Regions from separate parts of the uncultured Phyllobacterium sp. genome, predicted to be linked through region 2. Evidence: riboswitches for the same ligand, from Rfam matches in the RefSeq annotation. Region 2 holds a riboswitch; each other region holds the start of a gene.
What was found. Region 2 has a riboswitch for cobalamin ahead of bluB (5,6-dimethylbenzimidazole synthase). Riboswitches for the same ligand answer to the same signal wherever they lie in the genome.
Positions count from the first base shown of each region.

Region 1: it holds a riboswitch for cobalamin, as region 2 does, so the genes downstream of both, RDL77_RS06005 (ribonucleoside-diphosphate reductase subunit alpha) here and bluB (5,6-dimethylbenzimidazole synthase) in region 2, are expected to answer to the same signal.
Region 3: it holds a riboswitch for cobalamin, as region 2 does, so the genes downstream of both, cobU (bifunctional adenosylcobinamide kinase/adenosylcobinamide-phosphate guanylyltransferase) here and bluB (5,6-dimethylbenzimidazole synthase) in region 2, are expected to answer to the same signal.

Region 1 covers NZ_CABSQF010000006.1:132,402-134,662, reverse strand. The annotation lists gene RDL77_RS06005 (ribonucleoside-diphosphate reductase subunit alpha) at 1-1,075, opposite strand, end outside; cobalamin riboswitch at 1,183-1,394, opposite strand; gene RDL77_RS06000 (heme ABC transporter ATP-binding protein) at 1,445-2,236, opposite strand; gene RDL77_RS05995 (iron ABC transporter permease) at 2,239-2,261, opposite strand, start outside.
Region 2 covers NZ_CABSQF010000032.1:8,352-10,612, reverse strand. The annotation lists gene ettA (energy-dependent translational throttle protein EttA) at 1-34, shown strand, start outside; gene RDL77_RS17815 (MOSC domain-containing protein) at 154-762, shown strand; cobalamin riboswitch at 789-965, shown strand; gene bluB (5,6-dimethylbenzimidazole synthase) at 1,032-1,784, shown strand; gene RDL77_RS17805 (DUF2293 domain-containing protein) at 1,717-2,034, opposite strand; gene RDL77_RS17800 (metalloregulator ArsR/SmtB family transcription factor) at 2,177-2,261, shown strand, end outside.
Region 3 covers NZ_CABSQF010000060.1:11,128-13,388, reverse strand. The annotation lists gene RDL77_RS22690 (cobyric acid synthase) at 1-1,056, shown strand, start outside; cobalamin riboswitch at 1,101-1,335, shown strand; gene cobU (bifunctional adenosylcobinamide kinase/adenosylcobinamide-phosphate guanylyltransferase) at 1,497-2,021, shown strand; gene cobW (cobalamin biosynthesis protein CobW) at 2,026-2,261, shown strand, end outside.

The DNA of each region.
Region 1 (2,261 bases), on a different contig from region 2:
TGAACAGCGTCGGTGTGGATGCCATGAAGTCGAACGACGACAGCAGATCGTAGAATTCGATGGCGCGTGCTTCCCGGTCGATCTCGCGGGTGGCGAGGCCCATGGCAACGCGCATCAGGAAGGCCTGCGGCAACTCGAACCGGATACCGCGTGTCTGCTGGAGATAACGATCATACAGAGTCTGCAGGCCGAGATACTGGAACTGCAGGTCGCGTTCCGGCTTCAGGGCTGCTGATATTTTCCGCAGGTCGAAGCGGGCGAGTTCAGGGTCGAGCAGTTCCGCTTCAATGCCGGCCTTCACATAGGCGGGGGAATAATCGGCGTACCGCTCCGCCATTTCGTGCTGGGTCGCCTGTTCAGGCCGGCCGAAGACAAAGCTCAAGGCTTCGCGGCGCAGCTTGTCCAGAAGCAGACGGGCGGTGACAAAGGAATAGTTCGGTTCGGTTTCAACGAGTGTGCGTGCAGCCAGAATGGGCGCAAGCGACAGTTCGTCGAGGGTGATGCCGTCATAAAGATTACGCCGGGTTTCGCTGAGGATCGGCGCGGCGCTCGCCCCCTCAAGTCCTTCACAGGCTTCGTCGATGATGCGGGCAAGCCGCACCGCATCGAGAGGTGTCTTGGTTCCGTCGAGCAGGGTAACGCTCAGCGACGGGCCGGTTTCGGCCACCGGTTCCACCAGCTTCGCCCGTTCTCGCGCCCGTTCTTCCCGGTAGAGCACGTAAGCACGCGCAACCTTGTGGTTTTCGCTGCGCATGAGAGCAAGTTCGACCTGGTCCTGCACATCTTCAATGTGAAACAGACGGCCTTCGCTGCTGCGGCGCTTCAAGGTTGTCACGATCTCTGCAGTCAAGCCTTCGACGACATCGTGTACCCGGCGCGAACCGGCAGCGACATTGCCTTCAACGGCGAGGAAGGCTTTGGTCAGGGCAACAGTGATTTTCAGCGGGTCGAAGGGTGTGACCGAGCCATTGCGGCGAATGACGCGATAGCCGGGCTCGCTGGATGATGGCTGCAATTCGGCAGGACGAACCGGCGACTGACCGTCGGCGCGGGTGGCTTGAAGAGAAAGAGACATGTGCTTATACCCCAAATGTTGGGGGCAAAGGTCGAGCGCACGCGTGCAAGAATCCGGTCAGCTTGCGGCCGACCATTGCAAGCGACACACCGGGACACCCCGCCCGTGGACGTTCATCATGTCATGGCAGGTCTCCTGGCTCACAGGTCGGCGCTGGTGTCGGCCTTCCCGAAGCTGGGCTTCAGTGGCATTGTCGACAACAACTCGCTGTTTACAGTTGCGGGGGCAGCGCCGGCATCAATGTCCAGGACATTTCACCGGCTTCCCTCTTAGCTCCCGGTCTTGCGACTCGGAGAGAACCATAACATCTATATTTAGTATCAAATCGTCGTTTTTAGTCAATAGGTAGATGGATACGTCTTCGCGTACTCAGAGCACTGCGGATTGCGGCAAGACGAACGGCACGGATTTTCCAGGCAGACCGCCCACCTTGAGCGCACATTCATAGACGCGCAGGATGCGGTCATCCGTCAAGACCTCCGTGGGGGTGCCCACAGAATCGGCTCTCCCCCTGTGCATGACCACGACCCGGTCGGCAAACATGGAGGTGAGGTTGAGGTCATGCAGGATAGCGATGACCCCGCCACCGCGATCGGCAAAGTCGCGGGCAATCTGCATGATGATCAGCTGATGTTTGATATCGAGGCTCGACACAGGCTCATCCAGAAACAGGAAGCGCGGCTGGCCGTCGAGCACCGGCTGCCAGACCTGGCAGAGGACGCGCGCCAGTTGCACCCGCTGCTGCTCGCCGCCGGAGAGTTCCTGATAGAACCGCCCACCGAAACCCGCGAGGTCAACGCGCTCAAGCGCTTCATCGGGCAGTGTGTCCACGTTGTGGCGCGAAGCACCGGAGCGGCCGCTGGTCATGCCCAGCTTGACGATCTCACGCACGGTAAACGGGAAGGACAGCGAGGTGGATTGCGGCAGGATCGCCCGCATGGTTGCCATCTGCCAGAGCTTCAACCGGTTGATCGGCATGCTGTTGATGCTGATGACGCCCTCATGCGGCAGATCACCGGAGAGTGCGCGCATCAGGGTCGTTTTGCCTGACCCGTTGGGGCCGACGATAACTGTGAATGCGCCAGCCTGCGCATCAAAGGATACGTCCTCGACGATTCTGTTTCGGCCGAGGGATACGGAGACGTTGGAAACACGGATCATGGTCAGAGGTCCAGAATGCCGCGGC
Region 2 (2,261 bases):
CAAGCGTCCGAGCTACAAGCCTCTGACACGCTGATGCGACCGGGAGGGCGGCAACGCCCTCCCATCACCAATTTTGACGTTTCCATCAGTGATATTGGCTGGTTTTAACAAGCAATTTTCCTAAGATGCGGCTGATTTCACCGGAGTGCCGTCATGACAGATCTTTTCGCAACCAGAACGGACATCCTTCCAGCCCGCAAGATTGTCGGGCGGGTGAGCGGCCTGTTCCAGGCGCCGAAAGACAGTTTTGTCACCGCTGCCACGGACACGCTCGATCTCACCTTTGAAGGCATCCGCGGCGATTATCATGCCGGCCTGACGCGCCGGTCCGGCGGACGCGAGCCCTGGTATCCGCGCGGCACGGAGATGCGCAACGAGCGGCATATTTCCATTCTGGCGGCGGACGAACTCGAAACCATTGCCAGCGCCATGGGCCTTGCGGAAGTCAAACCCGAATGGATCGGCGCCAACATGGTTGTCGATGGCATTCCCTCACTTTCCATGCTGCCGCCGCGCACGCTGCTGTTCTTCGAAGGCGGCGTGACGCTGAAGGTCGACGGGCAGAACGCGCCGTGCAAGGTCGCCGGACGCTCTATTGCCGAGCGGGCGCAGACCGCCGATCACACCGCGACGGCGCTTGACTTCGTCAAGGCGTCGAAGCGGCTGCGTGGCATCGTCGTCTGGGTTGAAGTGCCGGGAATCATCCGTTCCGGCGAAAAAATCGATGCGCGCCTGCCGGAGCAATGGATTTATCCGGGCTGACGCTTGCGTCCTTCGCCGATCTGTGGCGAATGGAATGCAGGTCCGGTGCCTGCATGCAGGAGAATCGGGAAGCCGGTGCAAATCCGGCACGTGCCCAACGCTGTATAGGGGATGGGCCGCGCAGATTGCCACGGGGAAACCCGGAAGGCGCGCGGTTCAGGTGAACCTCAGTCAGAAGACCGGCCGGACCGGATAGCCGAAACCGCACGGACAGCGGGGAGGTGTCAGGGGTCAGGGCAATCTGGCCCTCGCATTGTTGGGAGCAAACGATGCACGATTCTGCCTGCGGTCCCGTGGCCGCCGCCGATTTTTCCGCGGACGAGCGCGCCGCGGTCTACAAAGCCATCCATACCCGCCGCGATGTACGCGACCAGTTCCTGCCAAGGCCCGTCGACGACGATGCGCTGCTGCGGCTGCTCGATGCCGCCCATCACGCGCCGTCGGTGGGGTTCATGCAGCCGTGGAATTTCATTCTCATCCGCGATGCGGCACGCAAGGCCGAGGTGCACCAGGCCTTTACCCGCGCCAATGCCGAAGCAAAGGCCATGTTCACCGACGAGCGCCAGGCGCTCTACGCATCGCTGAAGCTTGAGGGCATCGTGAAGGCACCGGTCAATCTGTGCATCACCTGCGACCGGACACGCGGCGGCGATGTCGTTCTTGGGCGCACCCATAACCGGCAGATGGACGTCTACAGCACCGTCTGTGCCGTGCAGAACCTGTGGCTGGCGGCGCGGGCGGAAGGCATCGGCGTCGGCTGGGTCAGCATCTACCACGACCGGGACATGCGCCGCATTCTGGCCATCCCCGATCATGTCGAGATCATCGCCTATCTCTGCATCGGCTATGTCGACCAGCTCTACGATCAGCCGGAGCTGCAAAAGCGCGGCTGGCGCGAACGGCTGCCGCTGGACCAGCTCATCTATGAAGATCGGTGGAATGCCGGCGCCGAAGTCAGCTCGGATCGTCCTCGTCCGGATCCAGCAGCCGCGTCGCCCGCCATTCCGTCAATTTCCGGTTGATCGCCTCGAGCACGAAGAAACGGGCCGAGTCCTTGTCATAGCCCTCGTCGCGCAGCGCATCGTAATCCGTGTGCTGATGGCGGACATGGGCGACCGTGGCCAGCCACACCGCAATGGGCGGCGGCAGGGTTTTCATGTGCGGTGCCGTGGCGGCGGCGCGTATGGGCTCGGAATCCGAATAGGGCACTGCAGGCAAAAGCAGTGTCAGCGCCTTGCCGATAGCCCTTTGGCGGTTGGTCCCTGAACTCATTGCACTCTCTTCCCGCCGATTCGCTGATCGATATACCAGCCTATTTCAGACGCGACGAAATTTGCCGTCAACGGAAAAACAAAACTTGCCAAATCTGTATTTCTCACATAAACATATCTTTATATCTTTTGAGGATACCTTGATGGACAAACGTGATCTCAATCTTGACCTGATGGTCGATACGCTGAAGGCAGCGGCGGAACCCAGCCGCCTGCGCATTCTGGCGC
Region 3 (2,261 bases), on a different contig from region 2:
GGGTCTCCCGCCGAAATCAACCTGCGGGCGGGCGATATCGCCAATATGGGCTTTGCCATCCGCGCCAATGTTCCCGTGGTTCTGGTCGGCGATATCGATCGCGGCGGGGTGATCGCCTCGCTCGTCGGCACCCATGCGATCCTGCAGCGGGAAGACCGGGAGATGATTGCCGGCTATATCATCAACAAGTTTCGCGGCGACGTCTCGCTGTTCGATGACGGCCTGACAGCCATCACGCAGTTCACCGGCTGGCCGTCTTTCGGCGTGGTGCCATGGCTGAAGGACGCGGCGCGGCTGCCGGCCGAGGATTCCGTCGTGCTGGAGCGTCTGGTGAAGGGCGAGGGCCGGGCGCTGAAGATCGCCGTGCCGGTGCTCGACCGCATCGCCAATTTCGACGATCTCGACCCGCTGATGGCCGAACCGCAGGTGGATGTGGTGATGGTGCGCAGCGGCGAGCGGCTGCCTGCCGATGCGGGACTGGTCATCATTCCCGGGTCCAAATCCACCATCGGCGACCTCCTGCGCTTCCGCGAGAACGGCTGGGACAGGGATCTCGACCTGCACCGGCGGCGCGGCGGCCATATCATCGGCATATGCGGCGGTTTCCAGATGCTCGGCCGGACCGTGCGCGATCCCGACGGCATCGAGGGCAGCGTGACGGAGACGGCAGGGCTCGGGCATCTCGATATCGATACGGTGATGGAGCCGGAAAAGACCGTGCGCAATGTGGCGGCGCAATCGCTGCCGTTCGATCTGCCGCTTGATGGCTACGAGATTCATCTGGGCCGGACGACCGGCCCGGACTGTTCGCGCCCCGCGGTGCGCATCAACGGCGTCAATGACGGTGCCATATCGGCGGACGGCAAGGTATTCGGCACCTATCTGCACGGGCTTTTCGGGGCGGACCGGTTTCGCGCCGCGCTTCTGGGCACGATGGGCATTGCCGCTGAAACATTCGACTACAAGGCCGGGGTGGACGCCGCGCTGGATAGTATCGCCGCCGAGCTTGAAACAGTGCTGGATGTGGATGCGCTGCTTGCATGTGCCGCTCCCTGAGCAAACCGTGCGGATTCCATTGACATTTCCCGTGGGGGGTGAATAACGTCCCAGCCATGATTGGTTCCCATATTGGCCAAAGGCCAAGGGATCAAAAGGGAATGCGACGGTTGTACCCTCAAGGGCGACCCCACCGCAGCCGACCCCGCGACTGTAGAGCGGCGAGGATCAATGCAAAGCCTGACGCATATGCAGAAGGCAGCCACTGGGAAACCGGGAAGGCAGCATTCATCCTGTGACCCGCGAGCCAGGAGACCTGCCAGTCATAGAGCGTTTCCCAGGAAACGCTCGGGGCAATCCTGCCCAAGAACCGAAGGGTCGTGTCCCTTCAGGCCCAGCACGGAGGTTGTTATGGCTGCTCGCATTGTATACGCGCTCGTTTCCCCGCCCGCATTCCGCTTGATCGTACCTGACGGATCATCGCGATTGCAGTGACGGCGATGCCCCAGCTGAATCACGGCGTGACGTTCATTCTCGGCGGTGCCCGCTCGGGCAAGTCCAGTTTTGCCGAAGGCCTGATCATGGCTTCCGGCCTTGAACCCGTTTATGTCGCAACCGGCAGGTCCTGGGATGAGGAAATGTCAGTCCGCATCGACCTGCACAAGGCGCAGCGTGGTTCATCCTGGCACACCATCGAAGAACCGCTCGATCTGGTGGATACCCTGCAAGGGGTTGCTGCCGAAGGAAAGGCGATCCTTGTCGATTGCCTGACGCTCTGGCTGACCAATCTGATGATGGCCGAGCGCGATATCACCGCCGAGACACGGCAGCTCGTGCAAGTGCTGCCGAAACTTCAAGGCTCGATCGTTCTGGTTTCGAACGAAGTGGGTCTCGGCATCGTACCGGAGAACCGCATGGCGCGCGATTTTCGCGACCATGCCGGACGTCTCCATCAGGCCGTAGCGCAGGCCGCGGCAACAGTCTATTTCGTGGCAGCCGGGCTGCCGCTCACCATGAAGGGATAGGAATATGCAGGGTCAGAAGATTCCAGCAACGGTCATCACCGGTTTTCTCGGTTCGGGCAAAACCACGATGATCCGCAATCTGCTCGAAAACGCCAATGGCAAGCGCATCGCACTCATCATCAATGAATTCGGTGATCTCGGCGTCGATGGCGGCCTGCTCAAGGGCTGCGGCATCGAAGCCTGCCGCGACGAGGATGTGATCGAGCTGAACAATGGCTGCATCTGCTGCACCGTGGCCGA